2 regions of the Paraburkholderia sp. J41 genome follow, and region 2 is predicted to be linked to the other one. Evidence: riboswitches for the same ligand, from Rfam matches in the RefSeq annotation. Region 2 holds a riboswitch; the other holds the start of a gene.
The links. A riboswitch is a leader RNA that binds a small molecule or an ion and turns the genes downstream of it on or off. The one in region 2 is predicted to bind thiamine pyrophosphate.
Positions count from the first base shown of each region.

Region 1: linked by a shared signal. The riboswitch ahead of thiC (phosphomethylpyrimidine synthase ThiC) and the one ahead of U5805_RS24835 (FAD-dependent oxidoreductase) in region 2 are both predicted to bind thiamine pyrophosphate.

Region 1 is NZ_CAJMZE010000036.1:40,505-55,905, forward strand. Features, by position in the region: gene U5805_RS26725 (DUF3443 domain-containing protein) at 1-647, opposite strand, end outside; gene U5805_RS26730 (DUF2844 domain-containing protein) at 644-1,186, opposite strand; gene bamC (outer membrane protein assembly factor BamC) at 1,573-2,790, shown strand; gene U5805_RS26740 (L-lactate permease) at 2,923-4,521, opposite strand; gene U5805_RS26745 (hypothetical protein) at 4,793-5,269, opposite strand; gene U5805_RS26750 (glycine zipper 2TM domain-containing protein) at 5,496-5,726, opposite strand; gene thiC (phosphomethylpyrimidine synthase ThiC) at 5,908-7,839, opposite strand; TPP riboswitch at 7,938-8,067, opposite strand; gene U5805_RS26760 (GreA/GreB family elongation factor) at 8,149-8,556, opposite strand; gene U5805_RS26765 (EamA family transporter) at 9,464-10,378, shown strand; gene U5805_RS26770 (entericidin A/B family lipoprotein) at 10,621-10,758, opposite strand; gene U5805_RS26775 (ferritin-like domain-containing protein) at 11,130-11,666, shown strand; gene U5805_RS26780 (MFS transporter) at 11,701-12,921, opposite strand; gene U5805_RS26785 (phosphodiesterase) at 13,053-13,880, opposite strand; gene U5805_RS26790 (ABC transporter ATP-binding protein) at 13,903-14,946, opposite strand; gene U5805_RS26795 (ABC transporter permease) at 14,943-15,401, opposite strand, start outside.
Region 2 is NZ_CAJMZE010000030.1:42,808-58,208, reverse strand. Features, by position in the region: gene U5805_RS24875 (glutamate synthase-related protein) at 1-2,666, shown strand, start outside; gene U5805_RS24870 (glutamate synthase subunit beta) at 2,779-4,245, shown strand; gene U5805_RS24865 (hypothetical protein) at 4,242-4,472, opposite strand; gene thpR (RNA 2',3'-cyclic phosphodiesterase) at 4,471-5,046, shown strand; gene U5805_RS24855 (D-amino acid dehydrogenase) at 5,069-6,445, opposite strand; gene U5805_RS24850 (MFS transporter) at 6,492-7,814, opposite strand; gene U5805_RS24845 (SDR family NAD(P)-dependent oxidoreductase) at 8,332-9,123, opposite strand; gene U5805_RS24840 (ABC transporter ATP-binding protein/permease) at 9,120-10,877, opposite strand; TPP riboswitch at 11,316-11,430, shown strand; gene U5805_RS24835 (FAD-dependent oxidoreductase) at 11,732-12,898, shown strand; gene thiS (sulfur carrier protein ThiS) at 12,953-13,150, shown strand; gene U5805_RS24825 (thiazole synthase) at 13,370-14,188, shown strand; gene thiE (thiamine phosphate synthase) at 14,185-15,309, shown strand.

The sequences.
Region 1 (15,401 bases), on a different contig from region 2:
CCCGCGCAGCCCGAGGGTGCGCCGCCCACGGCCGGATCGGCGATCAACTGGATCGGCAGCGCGGCGGCGTTCTCGCCCGCGAGCTTGACGTCGGCGCTGCGCACGGCGCCCCAGGTGTAGCCGGTGCCGAATGCCGCGCACGCGCCCGCGGGATCGGTGCCCGCGCCGGCCGGCACGGCGGGCAGCGCGAAGCCGGCGGGCAGCGCGGACGCCAACAGACGCAGACCTTGCGAGCCGGTGTCGACCTGCACGTTGTCGACGGTTGCGCAGGTCGCGGTGCCCGGCACGCAGACGGTCACGCTCGCCATCAGCATGTTGCGCGTGGAGGTCGGGGTCGCGGCGACGGTGACGGGCATCACGTTGGGTGTGGTCGACGGCGTGACCGTGCCGCTCGTGCCGGCGGATGGCGCCGAAGCCGCGCTCGGCGCGGAAGCCGCGCTCGCCGTGCTCGCCGCGCTGGGTGCGCTGGGGGCGCCGGGTGCGCTTGCGCCGGCGGCACTGGCGGCGCTCGCGGGCGCGGCGCTGCCGCCCGCGCTGGTCGCCGCGCCGGCGCTGCTCGCGTTCGAGCCGCCGCCGCACGCGGCGACCACGGCGCAGAGCGCGAGCACGGCGGGCAATGACCGGATCGCCGGAAAGCGCGCGCTCATTGCAAATCCCCTTCGCCGATTCCCGCCGGCAGCGCTTGCGGCAGCCATGCGCGCCCGATGTAGGCGCGCATGTGGCCGCCCGTTTCCACGATTACGCTCGCGCCCACCACGCGCGCGGCGTGCAGGTCGTCGCGGTCGGCGGCGCGCAGGGCGGCGGCCGCGTTGCGCCAGTCGGCCGCCGAGGGGCCGAGCAGCGTGTCCAGATTGGGCCGCGCCGGGCCTTGCCACGTGTAGGCGAAGACGGTGCCGTTCGCGCTCGCGACGTATTCGTTGATGCTCGTGCCCGCCTCGTCGACATAACTGACGACGCGGGCCGCGCCGTTCGCGAGCGTGCGCGAGGCGGCGCCGGCGGGCAGCATGGGCGCGCCGCCGAGGGCGGCGCAGGCAGGGGCGGCGGCAAGGCTCAGGCAGGCGATGCCGCAGGCCAGGCGGCAGACCTGGCCGCGAGCGCGGCCGTGAGTCTGGTCGTGAATGCGGCCGCAAGACGCGCAGGCGCGAGCCACGGCCCGGCCCGCCTTGGCGAGGCTGTAAGTGTTCATGACGCTCTCCGGTGCTGCTGTTGTGAACTGCTTTTTTGAGATTTCGCGGAAAAAATTAGCACCGGCCCTGCGGCGCAAGCCACCTATGCCGTCATGGCGGCACCGCGCGAAGCGGAGTTTTGGCGCGCCGGCCTTCTATCGTTTTGATTGAAAAGGGAAAATAATGGCGCGAAGCGAGCGCGGGAAAGCAGGTTAATTGTTGACGAACGTTACATCGGCGTCACGAGCGCCTTGCGGGATGGCGGCAGGACGGCCGCACGGCGCCGCCTGTCATGACGCGAAACGTTCATCTGTTGCGGATTTTGCACAGCGGGCGCCTGGCCCGGTAAAATGGCTGATTGATCCACGGAAGGTGGCCGTGGCGTAGCCGAGGGATTACCCGAAACATGAGTGATTTTCATCAACGTCTTGCCACGCGCGCTGCTGCGCTCCTGATGGCGGGCGGGCTGGTCGCCGGCTGCAGCTCGCCGACGCCGGGCAAGATTGATTACCGTAGTGACGCCAAGGCGAAACAGGCCTCGCTGGCCGTGCCGCCCAACATGCTCGACGAAACGTCGGACCAGCGCACGCTCGCGCCGCAGGGCGGAGAAACCTCGCTGTCGTCGCTCAAGCAGACCCAGGCCGACGCGCCGCCGTCCGACCAGACCCAGGTGCTGCCGCAGCTTCCGGGCATGCACATCCAGCGCGACGGCACGGAAAGCTGGCTTGTCGTCGACAACCGCACGCCCGACCAGGTGTGGGCGCAGGTGCGCCGCTTCTGGCAGGAACAGGGCTTTCTGCTCGTGGTCGACCAGCGCGACAAGGGCGTGATGGAAACGGACTGGAACGAAACCCATCCGAAGATCAGCGACGGCATTATCCGCAACACGCTGTCGTGGGCCACGGGCAATTCGTACGTGACCGCCGAGCGTAACAAGTACCGCACGCGCCTCGAAACGTCGCCCTCGGGCGGCACCTACGTGTTCATCAGCCAGAAGGGCCTGAGCGAGCAGCTTTCGGGCACCAACAACGACTCGAGCAAGTGGGTGCCGAAGCCCAACGACCCTGCGCTCGAAGCCGAATATCTCAAGCGCCTCATGGTCACGCTCGCGCGCGCGAAGCCGGGCGTGCCCGACGCGCAGATCGCGGCGGAAGCCGACGCGAAGGGCAATCCCAAAAAGGCCCCGGACGTCGCGGCCGCTTCCATCGCCGCGCAAAACGTCGTGGCGGCGGGCCAGCAAACCGGCTCCGGCTCGGGCACGGACGCCGCCTCGGGCCAGTATTCGTCGACCGAACTCACGCTCGGCGAGTCCTACGACCGCGCATGGGTGCGGGTGGGCATCGCGCTCGACCGCGGCAACTTCACGGTGGACGACCGCGATCGCTCGAAGGGCATTTACTACGTGCGTTACGTCGATCCGAAGGACATGACCTCGGCGGAACAAGGCTTCTGGAACCAGATCTTCCACGGCCGCAAGGAAAAGGTCGCGAAGCTGTACAAGCTCAACGTGCGCGCCGTGACCGAGAACCAGACGCGCATCGCGATCGTCGACGACAACGGTCAGGTCGACTCGTCGCGTCCCGCGCGCGAGATCATGAGCCTCGTGGTGGACGAACTGCATTAACACGTGCATTAAGGCGTGCATTTAGGCGTGCAGTAAGCGCCGTCCCGGTCTCTCGATCGACAAAAAAAGCCCGCTCCAAGCGGGCTTTTTTCTGCGTGTACGGTCCGCGCGGCGCGCGGCATCCGCGTAAATTCAATGCGGAATCATCCACGTCAGCACATTTTGCTGTAGCCACACGAGTATGCCGAGGAGCACCGTCATCAGGATCGAGTGCTTGAAAGTCTTGGCGAACACGTGACCTTCCTGGCCCTTGAGTTCGGTGGTCGCAACGCCCGTCGCGATATTTTGCGGCGAGATCATCTTGCCCATCACGCCGCCGGACGAGTTCGTCGCCGCCATCAGCACGGGGTTCAGATTGAGCTGCTGCGCGGCCACGACCTGAAGATTGCCGAACAGCGCGTTGCCCGATGTGTCGCTGCCCGAGAGGAACACCGCGACCCAGCCGAGGAACGCCGAAACCAGCGGAAAGAACGCGCCCACCGAGGCCACGCCGAGCCCGAGCGTGTACGTGAGTCCCGAGTAGTTCATGAGAAACGCGAGTCCGACGATGGTCGCGACCGTGAGAATGGCGATGCGCGTCTGGACCCAGGTGTCGCCGATGGCCGCGACGAAGTCGGCCGGTTTCAGGCGCACGACGAACGCGGTGATGATTGCCGCCACCAGAATCGCGGTGCCGGTCGCGAGCGGCTGGAAGTCCCAGATCGCGCCGTAGGGCGTTTTGTAGAGCGTGATGTAGACGGCTTTGTCGAGGCCGGGCCACGGCACTTTTACGTCGCCGATCGCGAACACCTTGGCCACGGTCCAGATGATGACGACGGCCGCGACGATGATCCACGGATACCACCCTTGCGCGCCCGAGACGCTGCCGCGCACCTCGCTCGCGCGGTCCACCTTGATCGCGAAGCGCGTGTCGGGCGCGGGTTTCCAGACACGCAGGAACAGGATCGTGAGGATCAGCGAGACGAGCGACGAGAGCACGTCGGTGAGGCTGTAGTTGATGTAGTTCGCCGTGACGAACTGGGTGATGGCGAAGCTGCCGCCCGAAACCAGTAGCACCGGCCAGATACGCAGCATGCCGCGCACGCCCGCGTAAATGGCGATCACGTAGAACGGCAGCAGCAGCGCGAAGAACGGCAACTGGCGGCCGACCATCCGGCCCAGCAGGTCGGCGGGGAGGTGCGTGACCGCGCCCAGCACCGTGATCGGCACGCCCAGCGCGCCGAATGCGACCGGCGCCGTGTTGAAGATCAGCGTGAAGGTGAGCGCCTCGAGCGTGGGAAAGCCGAGCATGATGAGCAGCGAACTGGTGATGGCGATCGGCGTGCCGAAGCCCGAAATGCCTTCGAACAGCGCGCCGAACGAAAAGCCGATCACGACGAGCACAATGCGCCGGTCGTTCGGCAGGTTGTCGAGCAGCCACATGCGAAACGCGGCGAAGCGGCCCGAGCGCAGCGCGATGTTGTAGAGCAGGATGGCCGTGACGACGATCCACATGACCGGCCACAGCGCGAACACCGCGCCCGCGAGCACCGAATCGACGGCGAGGCCGACGGGAAACTGCCAGCCGAGCACCGCGACGAGCAGGCCGACCACGAGGCCCGCGAGCGACGCCTGCCACGCCGGGCGGCGCGCCCAGCCAAGCATGGCGAGCACTGTCACGATGGGTAGCACGGCCACGAGGAAGGAAAACAGCAGCGAATTGCCGATGGGAGTCAACAACTGGTGGAACATGACGTCTCCTTTGTGCTGGTTCGAATCGGCGCAGCGGTGCAGCGCGTGCGCCGGGGGCGCGTCGTCAGCTTATTAAGGCCGTACTTCAATCCCCGAAGCGCTTTTCGAGGATAGAAAACGTGGGCGAGGCGTCAAGAGAGGGAAACTACGGTCGGGCACTGTTTCGCGGCGTGCCCGACGGCTGCTTGTGCGTGGTTTGCGCGTGGTTTGCGCGTGGCTTGTGCGTAGCTCGTGCGCGTGAAGCGGCGTGGGAAGCCGCAAAAGCAAAGGCTCAACGATGGCCGTGCCAGCCGCCGCCCCCGTGGCCGCCACCCCAATGGCCACCGCCCCAGTGCCCGCCGCCGCTCCAGTAGCCGAAGCCGAACGAGATGGCGGGCGCGCCCCAGCCATAGCCGTAGCCGTAAGCCGGGTAGGTGGCCGGATACGCGGCAGCATACGGGTAGGCCGGATAAGCCGGGTAATAACCGGGGTAATAGCCCGGCCACGCCGACCAGGCGGGTACGGCGAGCGCGACGGGCGGATTCGGATACAGTGGCCCCGGATACTGGGCGTCCGGAACGGCGGCGGGCGCGGGATTCGGGCTGGCGGTGCGCGAGGCCGCGGTTTCCTGCTGCGTGCCTGCGGCCGGCACCGTCGCGCCATAGTAGTACGGGTAGGGCGAATAGCCGTACGGCGTGTAGTAATAGCAGCCGGAAAGCGCAAGCAAGGCGCCTGCGGCGGCGATCAACGGCAGTTTCGAGTGCTTCATGGCGAACTCTCCGACATAACCGGATGAGCTTACGCCCGAAGCACGCGCTTTGTGTTGCCGCGCGTTAACGCCGGGCAACGCACTGAATAACGGATTGTTTCAAAGCGGCGTGTTCGACGCCGCTCGTTGCAACACGGATCGTCGGGATTCGAAAGCGCCTAGGTGCGAACGGGCGGCGCGGCGTTGCAGGGCGCTGCGCCGCCCGTTCGCGGCATGGCGGCAGAAATTACTTGCCGACCTGATTGCCGATGATGCCGCCCACGGCCGCGCCGCCGACTGTCGAAAGCGCGCTGCCGCCCAGCGCCGCGCCCGCGACGCCGCCGACACCCGCGCCGATCGCCGTATCGCGGTCGCGTCTCGACATGTTGTCGCAGGCGGAAAGACTGCCGAGCACGGCGACGAGCGAAGCCGCCGTGACCAAAGTGCGCCAGGTGCGCGTGCGAGCGAGCGTTTTCATTATTGGACTCCTTGATTGACAGATGGGCAGTGCGCCGTGCGGCGCGTCATGCGCTCGCGCGCACTTCGCACCTCCAGTACACCCATGCTAGGCAAGCGATCCGTTTCCGGGTGTATGCGCTTGTCAACGAGTTGTCGGAGTCGTTAAAAAATGTTTCACGCGCGCCCGCGCCGCAGCGGGTTCATTGGCGGTGGTAAATCTCGGCGCCTTGCTTGACGAACTCGACGGCCTTGACTTCCATGCCCTTTTTCAACGCTTCGTCGTCGCTCATGCCTTGTTTGGCGGCGAAGTCGCGCACGTCCTGGGTGATCTTCATCGAGCAGAAATGCGGGCCGCACATCGAGCAGAAGTGCGCGACCTTGGCGGAATCCTTCGGCAGCGTTTCGTCGTGGAATTCGCGCGCCTTGTCCGGGTCGAGGCCGATGTTGAACTGATCTTCCCAGCGGAATTCGAAGCGCGCCTTCGAGAGCGCGTTGTCGCGCACCTGCGCGCCCGGATGCCCCTTGGCGAGGTCGGCCGCGTGCGCCGCGAGCTTGTACGTGATGATGCCTTCCTTCACGTCGTCCTTGTTCGGCAAGCCCAGGTGTTCCTTCGGCGTCACGTAGCAGAGCATGGCGGTGCCGAACCAGCCGATCATCGCGGCGCCAATGCCCGACGTGATGTGGTCGTAGCCCGGCGCGATGTCGGTCGTGAGCGGCCCGAGCGTGTAGAAGGGCGCTTCGTCGCACCATTCCAGTTGCAGGTCCATGTTTTCCTTGATGAGCTGCATCGGCACGTGTCCGGGGCCCTCGATCATCACCTGCACGTCGTGCTTCCACGCGATCTGCGTGAGTTCGCCGAGCGTCTTGAGTTCGCCCAGTTGCGCTTCGTCGTTGGCGTCGTAGATCGAGCCGGGACGCAGGCCGTCGCCCAGCGAGAAGCTCACGTCGTATTCCTTCATGATTTCGCAGATGTCTTCGAAATGCTCGTAAATGAAGGATTCCTTGTGATGGGCGAGGCACCACTTCGCCATGATCGACCCGCCGCGCGAGACGATGCCCGTCATGCGGTTGGCCGTGAGCGGCACGTATTGCAGCCGCACGCCCGCGTGGATCGTGAAGTAATCGACGCCTTGCTCGGCCTGCTCGATGAGCGTGTCGCGGAAGATTTCCCACGTGAGGTCCTCGGCCTTGCCGTTGACCTTTTCGAGCGCCTGATAAATGGGCACCGTGCCGATCGGCACCGGCGAGTTGCGGACGATCCACTCGCGCGTTTCGTGAATGTGCTTGCCGGTCGACAGATCCATCACCGTGTCGCCGCCCCAGCGGATCGCCCACGTCATCTTGTCGACTTCCTCGCCGATGGAGGACGTCACCGCCGAATTGCCGATGTTCGCGTTGATCTTCACGAGGAAGTTGCGACCGATGATCATCGGCTCGCTCTCCGGGTGATTGATGTTCGCGGGAATGATCGCGCGGCCGCGCGCGACTTCCTCGCGCACGAACTCGGGCGTGATTTCCTTGAGCGCGTCCTTGCCGAACGCCGCCGCGCCGAACGCCTGACCGGCGTGCTGGCGGCCCATCATCTTGGCGAGCTTTTCGCCGTTGGGGCCGCTCGACTTGAGGCTTTCGAGGTATTCCGCGCGGCGCTGGTTCTCGCGAATCGCAATGTATTCCATCTCGGGCGTGACGATGCCCTGGCGCGCGTAGTGCATCTGCGTGACGTTCTTGCCGCCTTTCGCGCGGCGCGGCGTGCGATGCAGGCCCGGAAAGCGCAGCTCGGCGGTGGCCGGATCGGCGGCGCGCTCGCGGCCGTAATCGGAGGAGAGGCCCGGCAGCGCTTCGGTGTCGCCGCGCTGCTCGATCCACGCCTGACGCAGCGCGGGCAGACCCGCGCGAATGTCGATCTTCGCTTCGGGGGCGGTGTACGGGCCGGAGGTGTCGTAGACGTAGATCGGCGGATTCCTCTCGCCGCCGAACGCCGTGGGCGTGTCCGCCTGGGTGATTTCGCGCATCGGCACGCGGATGTCGGGCCGCGAGCCCGTCACGTAGACCTTGCGCGAATTGGGCAGCGGCGCGATGGCGGCTTCGTCGACGTGCGCGGTGGCGGAAATGAATTTGGGATTGGCGTTCATGCCGGTCTCTCCATGCAAAGCATTGTGGGAACGACGCTTAGCAGGAGACGAGACGGAACGTGGACGGACTTCGCTTTGAAGGATGAGGCGCGAATGAGGTGCGAAGTCCGGACGCTTCCCTGCGCTGGCATTATCCAGATCAGGTTCAAAGGGTATTTCTCACCCGCGCGATACGCTGCACGACTTTCGTTCGATGCGGCGCATGACGCAGGACCCCCGCGTAAGCAAGGCCAAACGATACACCGCGCTGCGACGATCTGGCAAGTGCCGGCGCGCGCGAAATGTGCCAGGCGCCTCGCGGGCGCCGTCTTACAGCGAGAAGTCGTCGGCGGCTTCGGGCTGGAACAGAATGCGCTCGATCTTGAGCGTTTCCACGGCGCCGCCCGGCGTCGTGAAGCGCACCGTGTCGCCGCGCTTCGCGCCGAGCAGGGCGAGGCCCGCCGGCGAAAACACGTTGAGGCGTCCTTCTTCGACGTTCGCGCCCTGCGGATAGACGACGGTGTAGGTGAGCGCTTCGCCGCGGTCGTTCGCGAGCGTGACTTGCGAATTCATCGTGACGATGTTCGCGGCCACGTTGCGCGGCTCGACGATCTCGGCGCGTTCGAGAAACTCGTCGAGCATCGCCTGGCGCGCGGCGGCGGCGCCGGGTTCGGCCGCGCTCTTTTCGAGGCGTGCAAGATCGAGTTCGGTGAGGTAGCGCATTTTTCGGGATGACATGACGATTCTCCTTCCGGCGACGGATAAGGCGTAAGCAGAGGCGATGAAACAGCGGACGTGTGGGATCGGCCCGGCGCCCGACCGAACGGCTCCGGTGCGGCGAGGGAGGCGGTTCAGCGCGGACGCCGGGCGGCGTGAAGCGGTGCGTGAGGAACGTGCGGCGACGTCTGGGTCGCGAAGGCCATGAGGTCCGCCAGGGCGAGCGGCGCCGGCGGCGCGATGCGGTGTCGCCCGGCGTTGCCCGCCCGCGCGGGCCTCATGCCGTTGGCGCGGTCTTGCGCGCGCGCCGGCACGCCGCGCGTGAAGCGCGGCGAGGTGGCAAGCGAGCGGCAAGAAGCGGACTGCGGCATGAGAGCGATTGTTACGTGGTCTTGAAGTCGGGTTTTAGGGGGAAATCAAGCGTGAAAGCCAGGCGAAAGAACGAACGATCCTAGCACGATCCAACTCAGGCAGCGCAAGACGGACGCCTGATCCCACCAGGGCTTTTCGCTCGCCTCAAGCTTCTTTCGACGATCCCCGCATGCGCGATGACACGGCCGCGCAAATTTCTCAAAAATAGTCCCGCTTTACGTGCTGGCAACCGCCGCGCATAAAGGCGGATGAAAGCGTCCGCAACGCCGGGCGATGCTGCATAATGCGTGGCGCTCGCGCGCGGCAATGTCGTTATTAGACCGTGCGGCGTGCGCGTCGTTTATTTTGTTTGCTTCGGTTCATCCGGTTTTCCGCGTACTTCTCGCTCCCGCACCATGCCGTCGAGCTTTACTCGTCCCGCCGCGTTCTCGCCGGGACGCCCGCGCTCCGTTCCCTTCGTGATTCCCCTGGGTGCCGCGTCATGACGGCGTCGTTTCGCGTCAGGTCGCGCCGGTTGGCCACACGTTTCGCCGCCGGCGCGCTGCAAGCCGGGGCGATGCTCTGGCATCTCGCGCGCTCGGCGCGTTTGCCGCAATCGCGCGGCGGCCAGGTCGCGCTGGCGCTCGGCGTGGTGTATTTCGTGTGGGGATCGACCTACCTTGCCGTCCACGTCGCGCTCGAATCGTTTCCGCCGCTCCTGCTTTCGGGCTTGCGTAATCTGCTCGCGGGCATTGGCCTGTTCGTGTTCGCGCTGCGCCGCCGGCCCGTCATGCCCGCGCTCGTCGAAGTGCGCAACGCGGGCGTGGTCGGCACGATGCTCGTGGGTCTGTCGAGCGGCATGCTCGCCTATGGCATGCGCACGGTCGGCACCGGCACGGCCGCTGTCATGGTGGCCACCGTGCCGCTGTTCGCCACGATGATCGCCGCGCTTTCCGGGCGGCGCGTGGCGAAGGCGGAGTGGGGCGCGATCGCGCTCGGGCTCGTGGGCATTGCAATTCTGAGCCGGGGCGGCGGCGCGTCGGGCACGCCGGGCGGCTGTCTCGCCATACTGTGCGGCGCGCTGTTCTGGGCTGTCGGCGCGCATCTCGCGGGACGCCTCGCGTTGCCGAAGGATCTCTTCATCGCCACGGCATTGCAGATTGGCCTGGGCGGCGCGATCTCCACGGCGGTCGCGTGGATCAGCGGCGAACGCATGGGCGAGCTGCATTTTCTGCCGCTGGCCGCGTTCTTCTACTTGATGTTGATCGGCACCATGGCCGCGTATGTCGCGTACGGCTTTCTGATTCGCCACACGAGCCCGCTCGTGGCGAGCAGTTGCATGTACGTGAATCCGGTCGTGGCGGTGGCGCTGGGCGCGCTATTTCTCGGCGAGCCGATCACGCGGGCGACCATCGTCGCGACCGTGCTGATCCTGGGGAGCGTCGGACTGTCGTTTGCCTTCGACGACCGGCGGCGCACCAGGCGGACGTGAGGGAATCGCGTGACGATTTAACGCGATCGCGTAACAGGCGTTCGCAAATCCGCCGCACTTCCGCAGCAAATCCGTCCCACTTCGCAAATACGTCCGGCCGCGCCGCGAATTGCTTCGCGGCGCGGCCGTTCGCGTGGCTTGCGTGGCTTTTCGCCTTTCACATCTGGCCGGCTTTCATCCCCGATGCGCACATTACAACGCCGCGCATTCGGGGGCCGGCGATAACACCGTCTCGAGCCCGATTACTTCGCCTTTTCGGCGGAGTTCGTGACGGCGTGGCCGCCAGCGGAAACGTCCTCGCCGGCGCCCGCAATCGTATTGCAGGCCGAGAGGCCGGCGATCGAAGCGGTAACAAGAAAGAGGGCAATCAGGCGTTTCATGAGCGTGTTCTCCACGGTGTCTAGGAACCCTTGCTTGCGCACGGGGCGTGCCTGAAAGGTTGGAATCAGATAGCTGCAAGGCCGGGTCCGGCGTTTGCGCTAGGCGGATGTCGGCGCGACGCGGCGTGGCGGGGAGCAGCCTCATGGCGAATCACCGTCGCGGCATCGCGCCTGCCCAGGAATCGACGCGAAAACGTGCAAGCGTTGCATATGCGTTGCACGTCAAGCGTGACACGTTCGATCCGTCGACGGCGGCCGAATTGCAACCGAATTGCAACCGGCTGCAAAGCGGCTCGCGACGGACGGCGTGTGCGAATTCCCCAGCATGCCTATCCACCCCACACAGGCACTAACGTTCGAAGGAGAGTGAGATGTCGACTACCCACGCCTCGTATGAATTCGATCTCAAGCGCGTACGCGAGGAAGCTCGCCGCAATCTCGAGGATGGTCCCGTCACGGAGAACTACGGCGCCGATCGCGAGACCGTGCTCAAGTTGCTCAACGATTCGCTTGCCACGGAACTCGTGTGCGTGCTGCGCTACAAGCGCCACTATTTCATGGCGAAGGGCATCGAGTCCGAAGCCGTGGCGCAGGAGTTTCTCGAGCACGCGAACGAAGAACAGCAGCACGCCGACATGCTCGCCGCGCGCATCGTGCAGCTTGGCGGCGAGCCCGACTTCTCGCCCGCGAACCTGAGCGAGCGTTCGCATTCCGAGTATAAGGAAGGCAAGAATCTCGAGGACATGATCCGCGAGAATCTGATCGCCGAACGCATCGCGATCGAGAGCTATCGCTCGATCATTCAGTATCTCGGCGACGGCGACACGACCACGCGCCGCATCTTCGAGGAAATTCTCGCGGTGGAAGAGGAGCACGCCGACGACATGAGCGACCTGCTCGACAAGTAATTCGCGTAAAAACCGGCACGCTTGCGGCGCCGCGTTATTGCGCCGACGAAGCCCGAGCGCCCGCGCCTTCGCGCGGGCGCGTCGCATAGTGAATCCAGCCCGCGAGCGCGGTGAACGCGAGCCCGGCGAGACACGCGCCCACCCAGCCGAACGCGTGCCACGTCACGGCGCCCACGGCCGAGCCCGTCGCGCCGCCGATGAAATAGCAGACCATGTACACGGTATTCACGCGGCTGCGCGCCTCGGGCCGCAACGCGTAAATGCGCGACTGGTTGGAAATCTGCGCGGCCTGCACGCCCACGTCCAGCACGATCACGCCGATCACCAGACCCACGATGCTCCTGCCCGAAAAGGCGAAGATCACGAACGCGAGCGCGAGCAGCGCGAGCGAAAGCGTGATGACGGCGCGCGGCCCGCGCTTGTCGGCGGAACGTCCCGCCCACGGCGCGGCCAATGCGCCCGCCGCGCCGACGATGCCGAACAGCCCCGCCGCCTGCGGCCCGAGATGAAACGGTTCGCCCGCGAGCAGAAAGGTGAGCACGGGCCAGAACAGGCTGAACGCCGCGAAGAGGCACGCGCCCGTGGCCGACGCCTCGCGCAAGCCTTTCAATTCCACCGCGAGATGCCACATCGAGCCGATCAGCTTGCCGTAGCCGAGCGTCGAAGTGGGCTGGCTTTTCGGCAGTTTCTTGACGATGACCACGGCGAGCACGAGCAGCGCGACGATCGACGCGCCGAACACCGAGCGCCAGCCGAAGTATTGGCCGATGAAACCGGCCGCCGTGCGCGCGAGCAGAATGCCGAGCAGCAGGCCGCTCATTACCGTGCCGACCGCGTGGCCGCGCCCTTCGGGCGGCGCGAGTTCGGCGGCGAACGGCACGGCTTGCTGCGCGATGGTGGCGAGCACGCCGATGGCGAGGCTGGCGGCGATCAGCACGACGAGCGTGGGCGCCGTGGCCGCGACGAGCAGCGCGACGCACACGAGCGCGATCTGCAACAGGATGATGCGGCGGCGGTCGTAGCGGTCGCCGAGCGGTGCGAGCAGTAGCATGCCGAGCGCGTAGCCGAGCTGCGTGGCGGCCGGGACGGCGCCGATCCACGCGGCGCCGGACGGAAAGCTCTGACGAAAGTCGTCGAGCAGCGGCTGGTTGAAATAGATGTTCGCGACCGTCACGCCCGCGATGGTCGCGAGCAGGAGCAGCAGGCCGCGCAGCGACCGGCTTTCGCCGGCGGTTGCGGAATCGGTGTGGGACATGGTTCGAGGCGGGCGGAGCCCGAAATACGTCGACGGTGCGTCGGCTGGCTTGGAGCGTGCCGATCATACCGGAGCGCGCGCAATCGCGCTGACGGCGCCGCGGGCGTCCCACGGCGCTTCGGACGCTCGCTTCACGCGATCAATTCGCCCGAAGGATCGTGAAACGGGTAGGGACCGTCGAACGCGTCCACGTAGCCGTGGTGCGTGACGAGGCCGCCGCGCGCGTCGTAGCGATGCATCGCGTACGCGGGCGGTTCGAGCGTGAACGTCGAAGGCGCGCCGGGCGCGAGATCGAGCGTGACCTGATGCGCGGGCGCGGGCGCGGCCGAAGCGATCGTGCCGCCGAAGCGCACGAACATCGGCCGGTGAACGTGGCCGCACAGCACGCGCTCCACGTTCGGATGGCGAGCGATCAGCGCCTCGAGCCGTTCGGCGGCGCGCGGGTCGAGGCGAATCGCGTCCATGTGCGCGATGCCGCAATCGAACGGCGGATGATGGAGCGCGACGATCACGGGTTTGCCGCGCGCGGCGTCCAGTTGGTCCGCGAGCCACGCGAGCCGCGCCTCGCAGAGCGTGCCCGCGCTTTGGCCCGGCTGCATCGAGTCGAGCGCGATCACGCGCAGCGCGCCGAGATCGACGGCGTACTGCACGAATTCGCCGCCTTCGCGCAGCTCGGGCCGGTCCGCGAACACCTCGCGCAGCGGCTCGCGCGCGTCGTGGTTGCCGATCAGCAGCCAGTACGGGATTTCCAGCGTGTCGAGAAACGTTTTCAGATGCCGATATTCCTCGGCCGTGCCGCGATCGACAAGATCGCCGGTGACGAGCACGGCGTCGGGGCGGGGCGCGAGCGCGTTCACGCGGGCGATGGCGCGCGCGAGGCTGGCCGCCGTGTCGACGCGGCGATAGGCGAGCGCGCCCGGTGGCTTGATGTGCAGGTCGCTGAGCTGGACGAGCAGCATGGAAATCTCCGCTTTGTAAGAATTACGCGAGCGCGATGAGCGCTTCCGGCGCGATCGAAATGCCGACGGGCGTGCCGCGCGCGAGTTCGATGCGGCCCGCGACATCGACGAAAAGGGCGTCGGGCGCGGCGCCGCCGATGGTCAGGCGCGTGCGCTCGCCAAGAAATGTCGATTGCTCGATCACGCCGCGCAGGTTCGCCGTGGCCGGCTCGGCGAGCGTGGCGTCCTCGGGGCGGAAAAAGCGCTCCGCCGCGCCGTGCGCGCTTGCCTTGCCGCTCACGGCCACGGCGCCGCCGCTCGTGCGCAGCATGCCGTCCTGCCACTGGCCGGCGAGACGGTTGAGCATGCCGACGAACTGCGCGACCGCGCGGCTCGCCGGTCGGTAGTAAATGTCGCGCGGCGTGCCGATCTGCTCGATGCGCCCGGCGCTCATGACGACGATGCGGTCGCCCAGCTCCATCGCCTCGGCTTGATCGTGCGTGACGTACACCGTGGTGACGCCGAGTTCGCGCAGCAGCACGTTCATCTCGCCGCGCAAGGTGTCGCGCAGACGCGCGTCGAGCGCCGTGAGCGGCTCGTCGAGCAGCAGCACGCGCGGGCGCGGCGCGAGCGCGCGGGCCAGCGCGACGCGTTGGCGCTGGCCGCCCGAAAGCTGGCCGACAGGCTTCGCGGCGTGCGCTTCGAGGCGCATCATCGCGAGCAGTTCGTCGACGCGGGCGCGCGCCTGAGCCTGCGGCATGCGCTGGATTTTCAGGCCGTAACCGATGTTGCCGCGCACGTCGAGATTCGGAAACAACGCGTAGTTCTGGAACACCATGCCGACCTTGCGCCGCTCGATGGGCAGCGCCGTCACGTCTTCGTCGCCGAACCGGACGCGGCCGCCCGCGTCGGGCGCTTCGAGCCCCGCGATCATGCGCAGGGTGGTGGTTTTGCCGCAGCCCGACGGCCCGAGCAGCACGAGCGTTTCGCCCGCGCCGATCGCGAGATCGAGCGGCTCCAGCACGCGCGTGCCGCGATACGTTTTTGCGCAATGCGCGAGCGCGACCGGAACGGATTCGAGTTTCATTCGGAGTCCTTCTGTTTTTGCCGGCCTTGTCTGCCGGTTCTTGCAGGCATGCCCGGCACGTCCACGCCGAACCACTGCATCGCCACGAGCAGCGGCATCGTCATCAGGAAGAACAGGATCGTGTACGCGCTGCCGACTTCGATGCGCAACGACGCATAGGTATCGGCGAGACCGACGGGCAGCGTCTTGGTGTCGGGCGTGTGCAGCATCCAGGTGAGATTGAATTCGCCGATGGAGAGCGTGAGCACCGCGAGCGCGCCCGCGACGATGCCGGGCCGTGCGTTAGGCAGCACGATGGTCACGAAGCGCTGAAAGAAGTTCGCGCCGAGACTGGCCGCGCCTTCTTCGAGCGTGCGCAGATCGGCTTGCGAGCAGACGGCCGCGACGGGCCGCACCATGAACGGCAGCGTGAACACCACGTGGCCCACCACGATGAACGCGGCGCTCATGCGAAA
Region 2 (15,401 bases):
TCGTGGAAACGGGCGCGGCGCGCGAGACGCACCACTTCGCGCTGCTCGCGGGCTTCGGCGCGGAAGCCGTGCATCCGTACCTCGCGATGGAAACGCTCGCGCAAATGGCGCAGGGCCTGAAGGGCGATCTGTCGCCCGAGAAGGCCGTCTACAACTTCACCAAGGCGGTGGGCAAGGGCCTGCTCAAGGTGATGTCGAAGATGGGCATCTCCACGTACATGTCGTACACGGGCGCGCAGATTTTCGAAGCGGTCGGTCTCGCCGACGATCTCATCGCCAAGTACTTCAAGGGCACGGCCTCGAAGGTCGGCGGCATCGGCCTGTTCGAAGTGGCGGAAGAAGCCATTCGTCTGCATCGCGACGCATTCGGCGACAACCCGGTGCTCGCGAACATGCTCGACGCGGGCGGCGAGTACGCGTACCGCGTGCGCGGCGAAGAACACATGTGGACGCCGGACGCGATCGCCAAGCTCCAGCATTCGGCGCGCAGCAATTCGTATCAGACGTACAAGGAATACGCGCATCTGATCAACGATCAGACGAAGCGCCACATGACGTTCCGCGGCCTGTTCGAGTTCCGCATCGACCCGGCGCGCGCGATCTCGATCGACGACGTGGAGCCGGCGAAGGAAATCGTCAAGCGCTTCGCGACGGGCGCGATGTCGCTCGGCTCGATCAGCACGGAAGCGCACGCCACGCTGGCGGTCGCGATGAACCGTATCGGCGGCAAGTCGAACACGGGTGAAGGCGGCGAGGACGAGAAGCGCTACCGCAACGAACTGCGCGGCATTCCGATCAAGAACGGCGACACGATGCGTTCGATCATCGGCGAGGAAGTCGTCAAGGACATCCCGCTGAAGGACGGCGACTCGCTGCGCTCGAAGATCAAGCAGGTCGCGTCGGGCCGCTTTGGCGTGTCGGCGGAGTACCTGTCGTCGGCGGACCAGATCCAGATCAAGATGGCGCAGGGCGCGAAGCCGGGCGAAGGCGGCCAGTTGCCGGGCCACAAGGTTTCGGAGTACATCGGCAAGCTGCGTTACTCGGTGCCGGGCGTGGGCCTCATTTCGCCGCCGCCGCACCACGACATCTACTCGATCGAGGACCTCGCGCAACTGATTCACGATCTGAAGAACGTGAACCCGGTTTCGTCGATTTCGGTGAAGCTGGTGTCGGAAGTGGGCGTGGGCACGGTGGCGGCCGGCGTGGCGAAGGCCAAGGCCGACCACGTCGTGATCGCCGGTCACGACGGCGGCACGGGCGCCTCGCCGCTCTCGTCGCTCAAGCATGCGGGCACGCCGTGGGAACTGGGTCTCGCGGAAACGCAGCAGACGCTGGTGCTGAACCAGTTGCGCGGCCGCATTCGCGTGCAGGCCGACGGCCAGATGAAGACGGGCCGCGACGTGGTGATCGGCGCGCTGCTCGGCGCGGACGAATTCGGCTTCGCGACGGCGCCGCTCGTCGTGCAGGGCTGCATCATGATGCGCAAGTGCCACCTGAACACCTGCCCGGTCGGCGTCGCGACGCAAGACCCGGTGCTGCGCGCGAAGTTCTCGGGCCAGCCCGAGCACGTCGTCAACTTCTTCTTCTTCATCGCGGAAGAAGTGCGCGAAATCATGGCGCAACTGGGCATTCGCAAGTTCGACGATCTGGTCGGCCGCGCGGATCTGCTCGACACGCGCCGCGGCGTGGAGCACTGGAAGGCGAAGGGTCTGGACTTCTCGCGCGTGTTCTATCAGCCGCAAGTGGGCGCCGAAGTCGCGAAGAAGCACGTCGACACCCAGGATCACGGTCTCGACCGCGCGCTCGATCACACGCTGATCGACAAGGCGCGCGCCGCGATCGAGAAGGGCGAGCACGTCTCGTTCATCCAGCCGGTGCGCAACGTGAACCGTACCGTGGGCGCGATGCTTTCGGGCGTCGTCGCCAAGAAGTACGGCCACGACGGCCTGCCGGAAGACACGATCCACATCCAGTTGAAGGGCACGGCGGGCCAGAGCTTCGGCGCGTTCCTCGCGCGCGGCATCACGCTCGATCTCGTGGGCGACGGCAACGACTACGTGGGCAAGGGCCTCTCGGGCGGGCGCATCATCATTCGTCCGACCAACGACTTCCGCGGCAAGTCCGAGGAAAACATCATCTGCGGCAACACGGTGATGTACGGCGCGCTCGAAGGCGAAGCCTTCCTGCGCGGCGTGGCGGGCGAGCGCTTCGCGGTGCGTAACTCGGGCGCGACGGCGGTGGTCGAAGGCACGGGCGACCACGGCTGCGAATACATGACGGGCGGCACGGTGGTCGTGCTCGGCGAAACGGGCCGCAACTTCGCGGCGGGCATGTCGGGCGGCATCGCCTACGTGTACGACCCCGAAGGCACGTTCGCCGGCAAGTGCAACAAGGCGATGGTCGCGCTCGATCCGGTGCTGCAACAGGCCGAACAGGAACGCACGGTCGACCGCGCGCTGTGGCACGCGGGCCAGACCGACGAAGCGCTGCTCAAGGGACTCGTCGAGCGTCACTTCCAGTTCACGGGCTCGCCGCGCGCCAAGGCGCTGCTCGAAAACTGGGACGCGGCGCGCCGCCAGTTCGTGAAGGTGTTCCCGACGGAATACAAGCGCGCGCTGGGCGAAATCGGCGCGAAGAAGGCGAACCAGGAAGAGCTGGCCGCGTAATTTCACGCCGACGACTGAACAGACGAAGCGCCCGCCGCGCTCACTGATGCGGCGGCGGGCGCGGTCCCCCACACCGCGATTTTCGCGAACAGACTAGATAGACGAGAGCCCTATGGGTAAGGCAACCGGTTTTCTCGAATTCGAGCGCCAGCATGAGGCGTACGAAGCACCGCTCACGCGCGTGAAGCACTACAAGGAATTCGTCGCGGCGCTCTCCGACGCCGACGCGAAGATCCAGGGCGCGCGCTGCATGGACTGCGGCATTCCGTTCTGCAACAACGGCTGCCCGGTCAATAACATCATCCCGGACTTCAACGACCTCGTGTTCCGCCAGGACTGGAAGAACGCGATCGAAGTCCTGCATTCGACCAACAACTTCCCCGAGTTCACGGGCCGCATCTGCCCGGCGCCCTGCGAAGCGGCGTGTACGCTCGGCATCAACGACGACCCGGTCGGCATCAAGTCGATCGAGCACGCGATCATCGACAAGGCCTGGGCCGAAGGCTGGGTCGCGCCGCAAGTCGCGAAGCACAAGACCGGCAAGAAGGTCGCCGTGGTCGGTTCCGGCCCCGCGGGTCTCGCCACCGCGCAGCAACTCGCGCGCGCCGGTCATGACGTGACCGTGTTCGAGAAGAACGATCGCGTCGGCGGCCTGCTGCGCTACGGCATTCCCGACTTCAAGCTGGAGAAGTGGCTGATCGACCGCCGCATGCGCCAGATGGAAGCCGAAGGCGTGACGTTCCGCACCAACGTGTTCGTCGGCAAGGGCGAATTGCCCGCTTACATCGGCAACACGGCGAAGGAAACCATCTCGCCGGAAGCGCTGAAGGAGCAGTTCGACGCCGTGGTGATCGCGGGCGGTTCGGAAACGCCGCGCGATCTGCCGGTGCCGGGCCGCGAGCTGGAAGGCATCTACTACGCGATGGAGTTTCTGCCGCAGCAGAACAAGGTCAACGCCGGCGACAAGCTGCCGAACCAGTTGCTCGCCAAGGGCAAGCACGTGGTCGTGATCGGCGGCGGCGACACGGGTTCGGACTGCGTGGGCACGTCGAACCGTCACGGCGCGAAAAGCGTCACGCAGTTCGAACTGCTGCCGCAGCCGCCCGAAGCCGAGAACAAGCCGCTCGTGTGGCCGTACTGGCCGGTCAAGCTGCGCACGTCGTCGTCGCACGAGGAAGGCTGCTCGCGCGACTGGTCGGTGGCCACCAAGCGTCTCGAAGGCAAGAACGGCAAGATCGAGAAGCTGATCGCCGCGCGGGTCGAGTGGAAGGACGGCAAGATGGTCGAAGTGCCGGATTCGGAGTTCGAACTGAAAGCCGATCTGGTGCTGCTCGCGATGGGCTTCACGCAGCCGGTTTCGCCGGTGCTCGAAGCGTTCGGCGTGGAGAAGGATGCGCGCGGCAACGTGCGCGCCTCGACCGAAGGCGACAAGGCGTATTACACGTCGGTGGACAAGGTGTTCACGGCGGGCGACATGCGCCGCGGCCAGTCGCTCGTGGTGTGGGCGATCCGGGAAGGCCGCCAGTGCGCGCGCTCCGTCGACGCGTATCTGATGGGCAGCACGGAATTGCCGCGTTAAAGGGACAGCCTTAACCTTAGCCAGCCGCAATCGGGTTTCTGGCGCCGTCCGCGCGCTTCGCGATGAAGCGATAAAGCGATGAAGCGATGAACGGGCGGCGCACCGTCGAACCGGGCACCTGCAAAGGCCGCCCGGTTTTTTTTCGTCCGGCGCGCGGCCCGACGCGGTTTTCCCGCGCGCGCTACCATGACCGCTTCCGTCTCGCGCGAACGCCAGAAGCCGATCATGTCCGACTCTCCCGCGACCGATCGCGAATCCGCCGGCCCGCACCCGCAGCCGTGGCGCCGCTGCTTCATCGCGCTCGCGCCCGATGCGCCTTCGCGCGACGCGCTCGCCGCGCTCGACGTGCCGCCTCACGCGCGGCGCGTGCCGCCCGCGCAATTGCATCTCACGGTGTCGTTTATCGGCGCGATGTCGGTTGAACAGGGCGAGTCGCTCGCGCGCGGGCTCGCTCACGTCCGGTATCTGCCGCCCGCGCCCGTCACGATGCTCGACGTTTGGCCGAAGCGCGCGCAGCCGCGCCTGATGGTCGCGGTGGTGGCGAGTTCGGATGCGTTCGCGGCGCTCGACGCGCACGTGCGTTCGTTGATGAGCGCGGCCGGTTTGCCGCTCGATGCGCGCGCGTTTCGCCCGCATGTGACGCTCGCGCGCTTTCCGCGCGACGCCGCTGCGGCGTCCGCGATCGAGAGCGCCACGCGCTTGCCGCCGCCGCTGCGGTTCGAATCGCTCGTGCTGTATTCGAGCACGCTCGCGAAGCAGGGCGCGCGTTACGAAGCGCTCGCCGCCGTGAAGCTCGCGTGAGGCCCGCTCGGCGCCAGCCGTTTCAGCGCCGATACCGGGCCAGCGTCAGCCCGTCGAGATCAATCTCCGGCGCGCGTTGAGTCACGAGATCGGCGAGCACGCGGCCCGACCCCATCGACATCGCCCAGCCCGTCGAACCGTGCCCGACGTTGAGCCACAGTCCTTCGACGCCCGAGCCGCCGAGCAGCGGCGCGCCGTCCGGCACCATCGGCCGGCGCCCGACCCAGAACTGCGCGGAAGACGGCGCGCCCGCGTGCGGAAACCAGTCGTCGAGCACTTTCATGAGCGTTTGCAGCGCCTGCTCGCGCAGCGTCGCGCGATGGTTGCCGAGTTCCGCGGTGCCGGCCACGCGCAGATACGGCCCGAAGCGCGTGATCGCGGTCTTGAACGACTCGTCCATGAGCGCGGCGCGCGGCGCCTTGTGTTCGTCGACCACGGGCAGCGTGGCCGAATAGCCCTTCACCGGATACAGCGGCACGCGCACGCCGAGCGGCGCGACGAGCGCCGCGCTCTCCACCCCGAGCGCGACCACCACGGCGTCCGCGGCGAGCGTTTGCGGCGTGGCGTCGGCGGGTTCGTTGAATTCGGCCGGGCGCAATACTTCGGCCGGCGCGCGGCGCAGTTCCCGGCGCAACTCGCGCCGTTCGCGCCGGTTGTTCGCGGCGCCGCGTCCCGGCACCGCGCGCACGCGCACGCCGCTCACCTTGCCGCCCGCGGCTTCGAGCGCGAGCACTTCGGTGTCGAACAGAAAATTCACGCCTTGCGCCTCGCACACCGAGCGCAGCTCGCGCGTGAAGCGCGCGCAGTCGCCGGCTTCGTCGTCGGGGAGATAGATGCCGGCCACGGGCTTCACGCGCGACCACGCGAGTCCGGGCTCGACCTGCGCGCAGGCCGAGGCGTCGAGTTCGCGATAGACGATGCCCGCGTCGCGCAGCACGCCGAGCGCCGGTTGCGCGAGCGCGAGGTCGTACTCGCTGCGAAAGAGTTGCAGGTAGCCCTGGCTGCGGCCGTACTCGAACGCGTGCGCGGCGCGAAACGCGTGCAGGCATTCGCGGCTGTAATACGCGATGCGCTGCATGCGCTGCTTGTTCACGCGAAAGCGCGCGAGATCGCATTCGCGCAGCCAGCGCGCGATCCAGCGCCATTGCGCGGCGTCGAGCGTGGGCCGGAACACGAGCGGCGAAGCCGGTTTGAGCAGGTACTTGAGCAGCTTCGCGGGCATGCCCGGCGCGGCCCACGGCGTGACGTAGCCCGGCGCGATCACGCCGGCGTTGCCGAAGCTCGTGCCGAGCGCGACGCCCGGTTCCCGCTCGATGACCGTGACGTCGCAGCCTCGTTCGCTCAGATAGTACGCAGTAGCGACGCCGATCACGCCGGCGCCGAGGACGATCGTTTTCATGCCGGTCGTGCGGAAAGGGACGGGAGGTATTGCAGCATGTTCGGGCTCATCGTGCAGCGGAGCGGGCAGGCGCGGTTTCGTCCGCGCCGGTGCGGGAATCGGCGGCCGTGGCGGCATCGTCGGCGAGCACCTTGCCCCTGGTTTCCGGCAGGCAGAGCGCCGCGACGATCACGAGCAGATACCCCGCGCCCGCGACCATGCCGATCGACTTCACGAGCGACATGCTCTGCGCGAACGTGCCGACGAGAATGGGAAAGAACGAGCCCAGCCCGCGCCCGAGGTTGTAGCAGAAGCCTTGGCCCGAGCCGCGAATCGCGTTCGGATACAGCTCGGAAAGATACGCGCCCACGCCCGCGAAAATGCCCTGCACGACGATGCCGAGCGGAAAGCCGAGCGCGAGCATCGCGGTGTCGGTGATCGGCAGCATGGTGTAGGCCATGCCGAGCGCGAACGAGCCGATCGCGAAGAGAATGAACGAGGCGCGCCGGCCGATCTTGTCGCACAGGATCGCGCCGACGATATAGCCCGTGAACGAGCCGACGATCAGCACGATCAGATAACCGCTCGTATTGAACACGGAGAGATGGCGCACGGTCTTGAGGTACGTGGGCAGCCAGGTCGTGATCGCGTAATAGCCGCCCAGCATGCCGGTACACAGCGCGCTGCCGAGCAGCGTGGTGGCGAGATGCCCGGGCGCGAAAATCCGCAGGAAATGGCTGGATTTGCCGGCGCCCGCATTGTTCTCGCGCGCGCGCCGCGTGGCGAGAAACACCTCGGGATCGCTCACGTTGCGGCGCACGTAGAGAATCCACAGCGCAGGCAGGATGCCGATCCAGAAGCACGCGCGCCACGCATATTCCTCGGGCAGCAGCGCGAAGAACGCCCAGTAGAGAACGGCCGCCGCGCCCCAGCCGAACGACCAGCTGCTTTGCACGGTGCCCACGGCTTTGGCGCGATGCTGCGGCGAGCGGATCGTCTCCGCCATCATGATCGTGACGACCGACCATTCGCCGCCGAAGCCGATGCCTTGCAGCGTGCGCGTGGCGAGCAGTTGCCAGAACGAATGCGTGAAGCCGGAAAGGCAGGTGAAGACGGCGAAGGTGGCGATGGTCCACTGCAACACGCGCACGCGGCCGTAGCGGTCCGCGAGAATGCCCGCGAGCCAGCCGCCGAGCGCCGACGAGATCAGCGAACTCGTGGCGATCAGGCCCGCTTCGCTTTTCGTCATGCCCCACCCGGCGATCAGCGTGGGAATCAGGAACGAGTAGATCATGAAGTCGAACGCGTCGACGGCATAGCCGCCGAAGCCCGCGTAGAGCGTGCGCCGCTCGCGGCCGTTCAACTCGGTGAACCATTGAAAAGCGCTCATCGCGTGTCTCCCCTGTTGTTGTGCGCGCCACGATCCGCCGAAACGGCAGTGGCGTCTCGCGCGAGCGGGGCAAACGAAGCAGGCGGCGGCGGTGAAGCGCCGCGCCGGGCGCGCGCCGTTCCGGTTTCGCCCGATTGTTGCCCGGTTGTTGCCCGGTTGTTGCCCGGTTGTTGCCCGGTTGTTGCCCGTTGCGTTGCGCGGATGCGGGGTATTTTACGGCGTGAGGCGCTGCCCTTGCGAGGGAACAATTTGCGCGCGGCGGCGGCGCGGCCGGTTTGCGGCCTTGTCGGCGGTCTTGTTGGCGGTCTTGTCGGCGCTGCCGGGCCGGGCTGGATTCGGTTTGATGCCTCGCTTGATTCCTGGCCCGATGCTTCGGCCCGATGCTTCGGCCCGATTCCGGGCTTGATTCGATAGCGAGCGAATGAAACGCGCGCGGGAATGCGCCCGGAATGCGCCCGGAATGCGCCCGGAATGCGCATGAATCAGCGAGGCTGACCGGCGCAAACCCGACGCACAATCAGCCCAGCGTCAGGCCGCCGTCCACATGAATCACCTGGCCGGTAATGTGGCGCGCGGCGTGGGAGAGCAAAAAGGCGATCAGCTCGGCGATATCGGCGGGATCGGCTACGCGGCCGAGCGGCGTGGCCACGGCGGCGCGTTCCCAGGCGGGCGCGTTTTCCGGCGTCGGGCCCGCGTCCTTGCGCGTGTAGCCGGGCGCGACGCAGTTCACGGTGATGCCGAGCGGCGCGAGTTCGGCGGCGGCGGTTTTCGCGAGCGATTCGAGCGCGGCCTTCGCGGCGGCGGTGGCGGCGAACGGCGCGTCGGCGCGATAACGGTGCGCGACGAACGAGCTGAGTGCGACCACGCGAGCGCACGCCGAGCGTTCGAGCGCGGGCCGCGCGTGCTGCACGAGCGCGGCGAAGGCGGCGGGCATGGCCGAAAACGCGTGCGCGAGCGAATGCGCGTCGAGTGCGGCGAGCGTCTGGCGCTGCGCGTGGCCCGCGTTGGCGACGAGCTGATCGAGCGCGCCGAAGCGCGCCAGCGCGGCATCGACGAGCGCGGCGGCCGCACCGGGTTCGGCGAGATCGGCGCAGAACGTGGCGCACGCCGCGCCTTGGCCGGCGCACTGCGCGGCGACCGCTTCGAGCCGTGCGCGCGCCGCCGCGTCCGCGCCGCGCGCGTGCAGCATCAGCGCGACGCCGGTTGAGGCGAGCCGGCGCGCGAGCGCGGCGCCGATGCCCGAACCCGCGCCCGTGATGAGAACGACGCGCGGCACGCCATGCCGCGCGACGCGATCGGCGCCGGTCATGCCGCGACGCGCTCCTCGGGCGTGCGCTCGATTTCGAGCGTTTCGTGGTGATAGGCCGCAAGCGACTCGCGATGCGCGACGCTCACGATGGCCGCCTTCGGCAGACGTTCGACGAACAGCTTGTAGAGGCGGCCTTCGTTGTCGGCGTCGAGCGCGCTGGTGGCTTCGTCGAGGAACAGATAGTCGGGCTTGTGCAGCAGCACGCGCGCGCCCGCGAGGCGTTGCTGCTCGCCCGGCGAAAGCACGCGGGTCCAGTGGCCCGACTCGTTCAGGCGATCGGCGTAATCCTCCAGGCGGCAGGCGCGCAGCGCTTCGCGGCATTCGTCGTCGCTATAGGTTTCGGCGGCCGACGGGTAGGTGAGCGCGGCCTTGAGCGTGCCGATCGGCAGATAGCTCTGCTGCGGAATGAACATCATGCGCGCGTCCACGGGCGCGTCGATCGAGCCTTCGCCGAACGGCCAAAGCCCCGCGAGCGCGCGCATCAGCGTGCTCTTGCCCGCGCCCGAAGGGCCTCGCACGAGCCAGCGCGAACCCGGCTTGATGGCGATGTCGCGCACGGTGGAAAGCGGCGTGCCGTTGGGCAGCGCGAGCTTCAGGCGGTCGGTGGCGAGTTCGTTGCCGTCGACGTAATGCAGGTTGATGCCGCCGTGCTCGGTGGCCGGCGAGACGCTTTCCTTCAGGCGCGGCGAATGCACGACGCGCACGAATTCGCGCAGACGATTCACCGTGGCGCGCCATTCGACCAGCGTGGCGTAACTGTTGATGAACCACGAGAACGAATCGCTCACCGTGCCGAACGCCTGCGAAATCTGCATCAGCACGCCGAACGTGAACGCGCCCGCGAAGTAGCGCGGCGCGGCCACCACGAGCGGGAAAATGATGGCGATCTGGCCGTAGAAGCTCAGCACGAACGTAAGGCGCTTCGTGTACTTCATCACGCGCCACCAGTTGTCGCGGATGTGCTGGAAGAGGCCTTGCGTGTTGTTGCGCTCGGTGTCCATGCCGTCGTAGAACGCGATCTGCTCGGCGTTTTCGCGCAGGCGGATCAGGCCGAAACGGAAATCGGCCTCCACTTTCTGCTGCTGGTAATTGATCGACACGAGCGGGTGGCCGACCTTCTGGATCACGAGCGAGCCGAACACGGCGTAGAGCGCGGCGGCCCAGACCATGTAGCCCGGAATGGCGATGGGCGTGCCGCCCAGCGTGACGGTGAGCGCGCCCGCGAGCGTCCAGAGAATCGTCACGAACGAGATGAGCGTGACGACCGTGGAAAGCAGGTCGAGCGTGAGCGAAAGCGTGGTGGTCGCGAACGACTGGAGGTCGTCGCTGATCCGCTGGTCGGGGTTGTCGGCGAGATGGTCGCGCTCGATGCGGTAGAACGCGCCCTTGCCGAGCCATTCGTTCAGAAAGCGCGTGGTGAGCCACTGGCGCCAGCGAAAGCCGAGCATCTGACGCAGATAGCGGCCGTACACCGCGAGAATGATGAAGCCGAACGCGAGCCCCGTGAAAATCATCAGCAGATGCGGGAACTGCTTGACGTCCTTGTTTTGCAGCGCGTTGTAGAAGTCGGCGTTCCAGCTATTGAGCCGCACGTTGATGTACACGACGAGCAGGTTCATCACGATGATCGCGACGAGCAGGCTCCACGCGATCCAGCGTTCCTCGGACACCCAGTAGGGTTTGATCAGGCTCCACGCGGTGATCTTCTGGTGCTCGTTCTGATCGGGCGTGGCGCGGGAAGATTGGTTGGTCATGTGCATCCTGATGGTGGACCGGCGGCGATTTTTTGCAGCGATTCTGTCGCCGGCCGCTTAAAGGAGTCTTAACCGCAACGGCGCGGACGACCGGCGTACGGCCGGCTGCGTACGGCCGGTTTCGGACGGCCGGTTGCGGACAGCCGGTTGCGGACAGCCGGTTGCGGACGACCCGCGTCGGCGGCCTCGCGCGGCGCCGTGCGCGATGAAGCGAAAGCGCGCGGCGGCCGTCCCGCGAGCGTCGCGGTTCGGCGCTCATTGTCTCACTGCGCGCGCGACACGCGCCGAATCGACGCGGAACGCGCGCGAAGGCGCGGCCAAAGCCGCCCGCGCCGGCGAAAAGCCGCCCGAAACCGAGGTTCCCGGCGATTGTGCCAGAGCCCGCGCGCCGCGCCGCCGAGGTTTGCGGGCGCCGCGCGTTTTGTGGTCTAATGGCCGATGACGAAACAGGGGTGCTTCACCGGTATGCCGGGCATGCCGCGAGTGAGGCTGAGAGAGACCCTTCGCACCCGATCCGGGTAATACCGGCGCGGGAAGTTTCCAGAAAGTCTTGGCCGGTATTTCTCGCTGCGCGCCGTTGCATGAGGCGCTCGCGCGAGCGCCGGCTTTCCCACCGGGCGGTCAGCCCGGCGCTTCGATCCGCGGCTTTTCCTCGCGGGTTTCGCGCGCCGGCACGGCTTCCACGGTCGGCCTTGCAAGCCGGTTTCGTCCTTGGGTACGTTGTTGTCCCCATATGGAAAGGAACCGATGACTGCCACTTTTTCAGCTTGTTCCCTCATTTTCGCGTTCAGCGCCGGCGTATCGGCATGCGTATCGCTCCGGTTTTCGCCGATGTCGCGTGACGGAGCGTCGTCATGAGCGGCGCTCGTTTCGATCGCGCCGCGAGCAGCGCCGGCGCCGGCGGCACGCCCGACTTCGCGGTGCTCGGCGGCGGCCTCAGCGGCCGTCTGGTCGCGTGGCGTCTCGCGGGCGCGGGGCATCGCGTCGCGCTGTACGAACGCGGCGGCCCCGAAGGCAGCGAAGCCGCGGCGTGGGTCGCGGCCGCGATGCTCGCGCCGCTCGCCGAAGCCGCCGTCGCCGAATTGCTCATCACCGAACTCGGCGTGGCGTCGCTCGAAAGCTGGCCGCGTATTCTCGCCGAGCTGCCCGAGCCCGTGTTCTTCCAGCGCAACGGCACGCTCGTCGTCTGGCATAGCGCCGACCGCACCGAAGCGCCGCTGTTCGAGCGCCGCGTGCGTGCGAACGCGCCGCGCGAGCTGGCCGACGCCAACTTCGTCGCGCTCGCGGGCGCGCAGATCGACGCCGCCGAACCGGCGCTCGCCGGACGCTTCGCGCGCGGCTGGCTGCTCGACGGCGAGGGTCAACTCGACAATCGCCAGGCGCTGGCGGCGCTCGCGGCCGGGCTTGCCGAGCGCGGTGTGCAAACGCACTGGAACACGAGCGTCGACGAAACCGATTTGCCGCGCGCGCGCGTGACGATCGACTGCCGCGGCCTGGGCGCCAAGCCGGCGTTGCCGGGCCTGCGCGGCATTCGCGGCGAAGTCGCGCGCGTACACGCGCCGGGCATCGGCCTCACGCGGCCCGTGCGCCTGCTGCATCCGCGTTATCCGCTTTATCTGGCGCCGAAGGAAAACGACGTCTACGTGATCGGCGCAACCGAGATCGAGGGCGAGGACCGCTCGCCCGTGAGCGTGCGCTCGGCGCTCGAATTGCTGAGCGCGGCGTTCGCCGTGCATCCGGCGTTCGGCGAGGCGCGCATCCTCGAACTCAATTCGCAATGCCGTCCCACGCTGCCCGATCATCGTCCCGCGCTGTTTTGGGACGGCAAGTCGACGCTGCGCCTGAACGGCCTGTATCGCCACGGTTTCATGATCGCGCCCGCCGTGGCCGACGAAGCCGTGCGCGTCGCGCAAGCGCTGTTCGACGCGCGCGTGACCGACGCCGATTCGTTCGAAACGTGGCGCCGCGCCTCGCGCTGGGGCGAGATGCTGCATGCGCAGGGCGCGCACGAGCCGGCTTGAGGCTTGCGCGCGAGTTCGGGAAGCAATCCTCAGTCAGTAGCCAACGACATTCATATGGACATCCAGATCAACCAGAAGCCGCTCACGCTGCCCGACGACGCGACCGTCGCCGACGCGCTCGCCGCCTACGGCGCGCGTCCGCCTTTCGCCGTCGCCGTGAACGGCGATTTCGTGGCGCGCGCGCAGCATGGCGCGCGCGCGTTGAAGGCCGGCGACCGCCTCGACGTCGTAAGCCCGGTCGCGGGCGGTTGAACGCCGTTCGGCCGCGGCCTTGCGCGGCTTCGCGCGAACCAGGCCGATGCGCGCGGATTGGTGCGGATTTCGCGGATTAACGGCGATTTCGCGGATTCGAGCCGATCACGCGGATTTATTCGGATTCGAGCCGATCACGCGAATCCACACGAATTCAAGCCGATTTCCGCCGATTCCAGCGCTCACGCAATGCCAGACGTCACACCAGGATTCACTGTCATGACCACTCCCACGACTTCCGCCGACGCGCTCACGCTCTACGGCGAAACCTTCGCGAGCCGCGTGCTGCTCGGCACGTCGCGCTATCCGTCGCTGCAATCGCTCGCCGATTCGATGGCCGCCGCGCGCCCCGGCATGATCACCGTCGCGCTGCGCCGCCAGATGAACGAAGGCACGGCGGGCGCCGGCTTTTTCGATCTGCTCAAGCGTCACGGCGTGCCGCTCCTGCCGAACACGGCGGGCTGCCTCACCGTCAACGAGGCGGTGACGACGGCGCACATGGCGCGCGAAGTCTTCGAAACCGACTGGATCAAGCTCGAACTGATCGGCGACGACTACACGCTGCAACCCGATCCGGTCGGCCTCATCGAAGCGGCTGCGCGGCTCGTGAAGGACGGCTTCAAGGTGCTGCCGTATTGCACGGAAGACCTCGTGATCGGCCGCCGTCTGCTCGACGCGGGCTGCGAAGCGCTGATGCCGTGGGGCGCACCCATCGGCACCGGCAAGGGCGTGATCAATCCCTACGGCCTGCGCGTGCTGCGCGAGCGTTTGCCCGACGTGCCGCTCATCGTCGACGCGGGTCTCGGCCTGCCGTCGCACGCGGCGCAGGTGATGGAGTGGGGCTTCGACGGCGTGCTGCTCAACACGGCGGTCGCGCAGGCGACGCATCCCGAGGCGATGGCGCGCGCGTTCGCGCTGGGCGTGGAGGCCGGCCGCGCTGCCTGGCTCGCGGGGCCGATGGCCGAGCGCGAGGCGGCGGTGGCGAGCACGCCCGTCGTCGGCATGCCGTTCTGGCACCAGGATGGAGACAAGCAATGACCGGCACCTTGCAACTGAAAAACCGCGAACTGTTCTGGCCGCCCGCCGACGAACTCACCGCCGCGACCGAGCGCATCCGCGCGAAACTCGGCGACTGGCCGCCCACGCATGCGCCTTGGCGCATCTGCCTCACGCCGCCCGACGCGCCCAACGGCGGCGACCTCATCGTCGTCACCGACGCCGCGCCTCATCTCGCCCACATCGCGCGCTGGATGACGGAAGGCGCGGGCGTGATCGAAGCGCTCGCGAACGGCGACCACGCCGACCCGAAGGCCGCGCGCGTCACGCTGCATCTGGGCGGCGAGCGCTACGCGCTCGAAGGCGAACTCGCCGAGGACTGGATGCCCGCGCTGGCGGCGTTCCTCGACTGCGGCTTCGACCCGCACGACGCGCTCGTGCTCGCGCTCGCCTGGCGCGACGGCGACGACCGGCAACAAGACGCCTGGCCCGTCGACATCGCGCGCTTTCCGCGCGTGGCCGTCTTGCCCGCCGCGCCCGCGCAGCCGTTCGCGCCGTGCCCGGCGAAGCTCGGCCTCTATCCCGTTCTGCCGACGGCCGACTGGGTCGTGCGCGTGCTCGATTTCGGCGTGAAAACGGTGCAATTGCGCAGCAAGCAGCCGAAATCGGCGGCGCTCACGGCGGAGATCGAACGCTGCGTCGCGGCGGGGCAGCGCCACAATGCGCAACTTTTTATCAACGATCACTGGCGGGAAGCGATGGCTGCGGGCGCGTACGGCGTGCATCTCGGCCAGGAAGATTTGCGCGAAGCGGATCTGAACGCGCTTGCGGCTTCGGGCGTGCGCCTCGGTTTGTCCACGCACGGCTATTTCGAAATCCTGACGGCGCTGCATTTCCGCCCGAGCTACATAGCGTGCGGCGCGGTGTTCGCGACCACCACCAAGTCGATGCCCACGGCGCCGCAGGGCATGGCGCGGCTCGCGCGCTACGTGAAGCTGCTCGACGGCGTGGTGCCGATGGTGGCGATCGGCGGCATCGACGGCGCGGTGCTGCCCGAAGTGCTGGCCACGGGCGCGGGCAGCGCAGCCGTGGTGCGCGCCGTCACCGAGGCCGGCGACCCGGCTGCCGCCGTTGCTGCGTTGCAGAATGCGTTTACGCAATAATTGACGCGCCCGAGCGAGGCGCCGCGCCCAGTGCGCGGGGCTTGCGCCGGGTGGCCGTTCCGGCTTCCGCAACGCGCGCGTCGCGCGCCGCG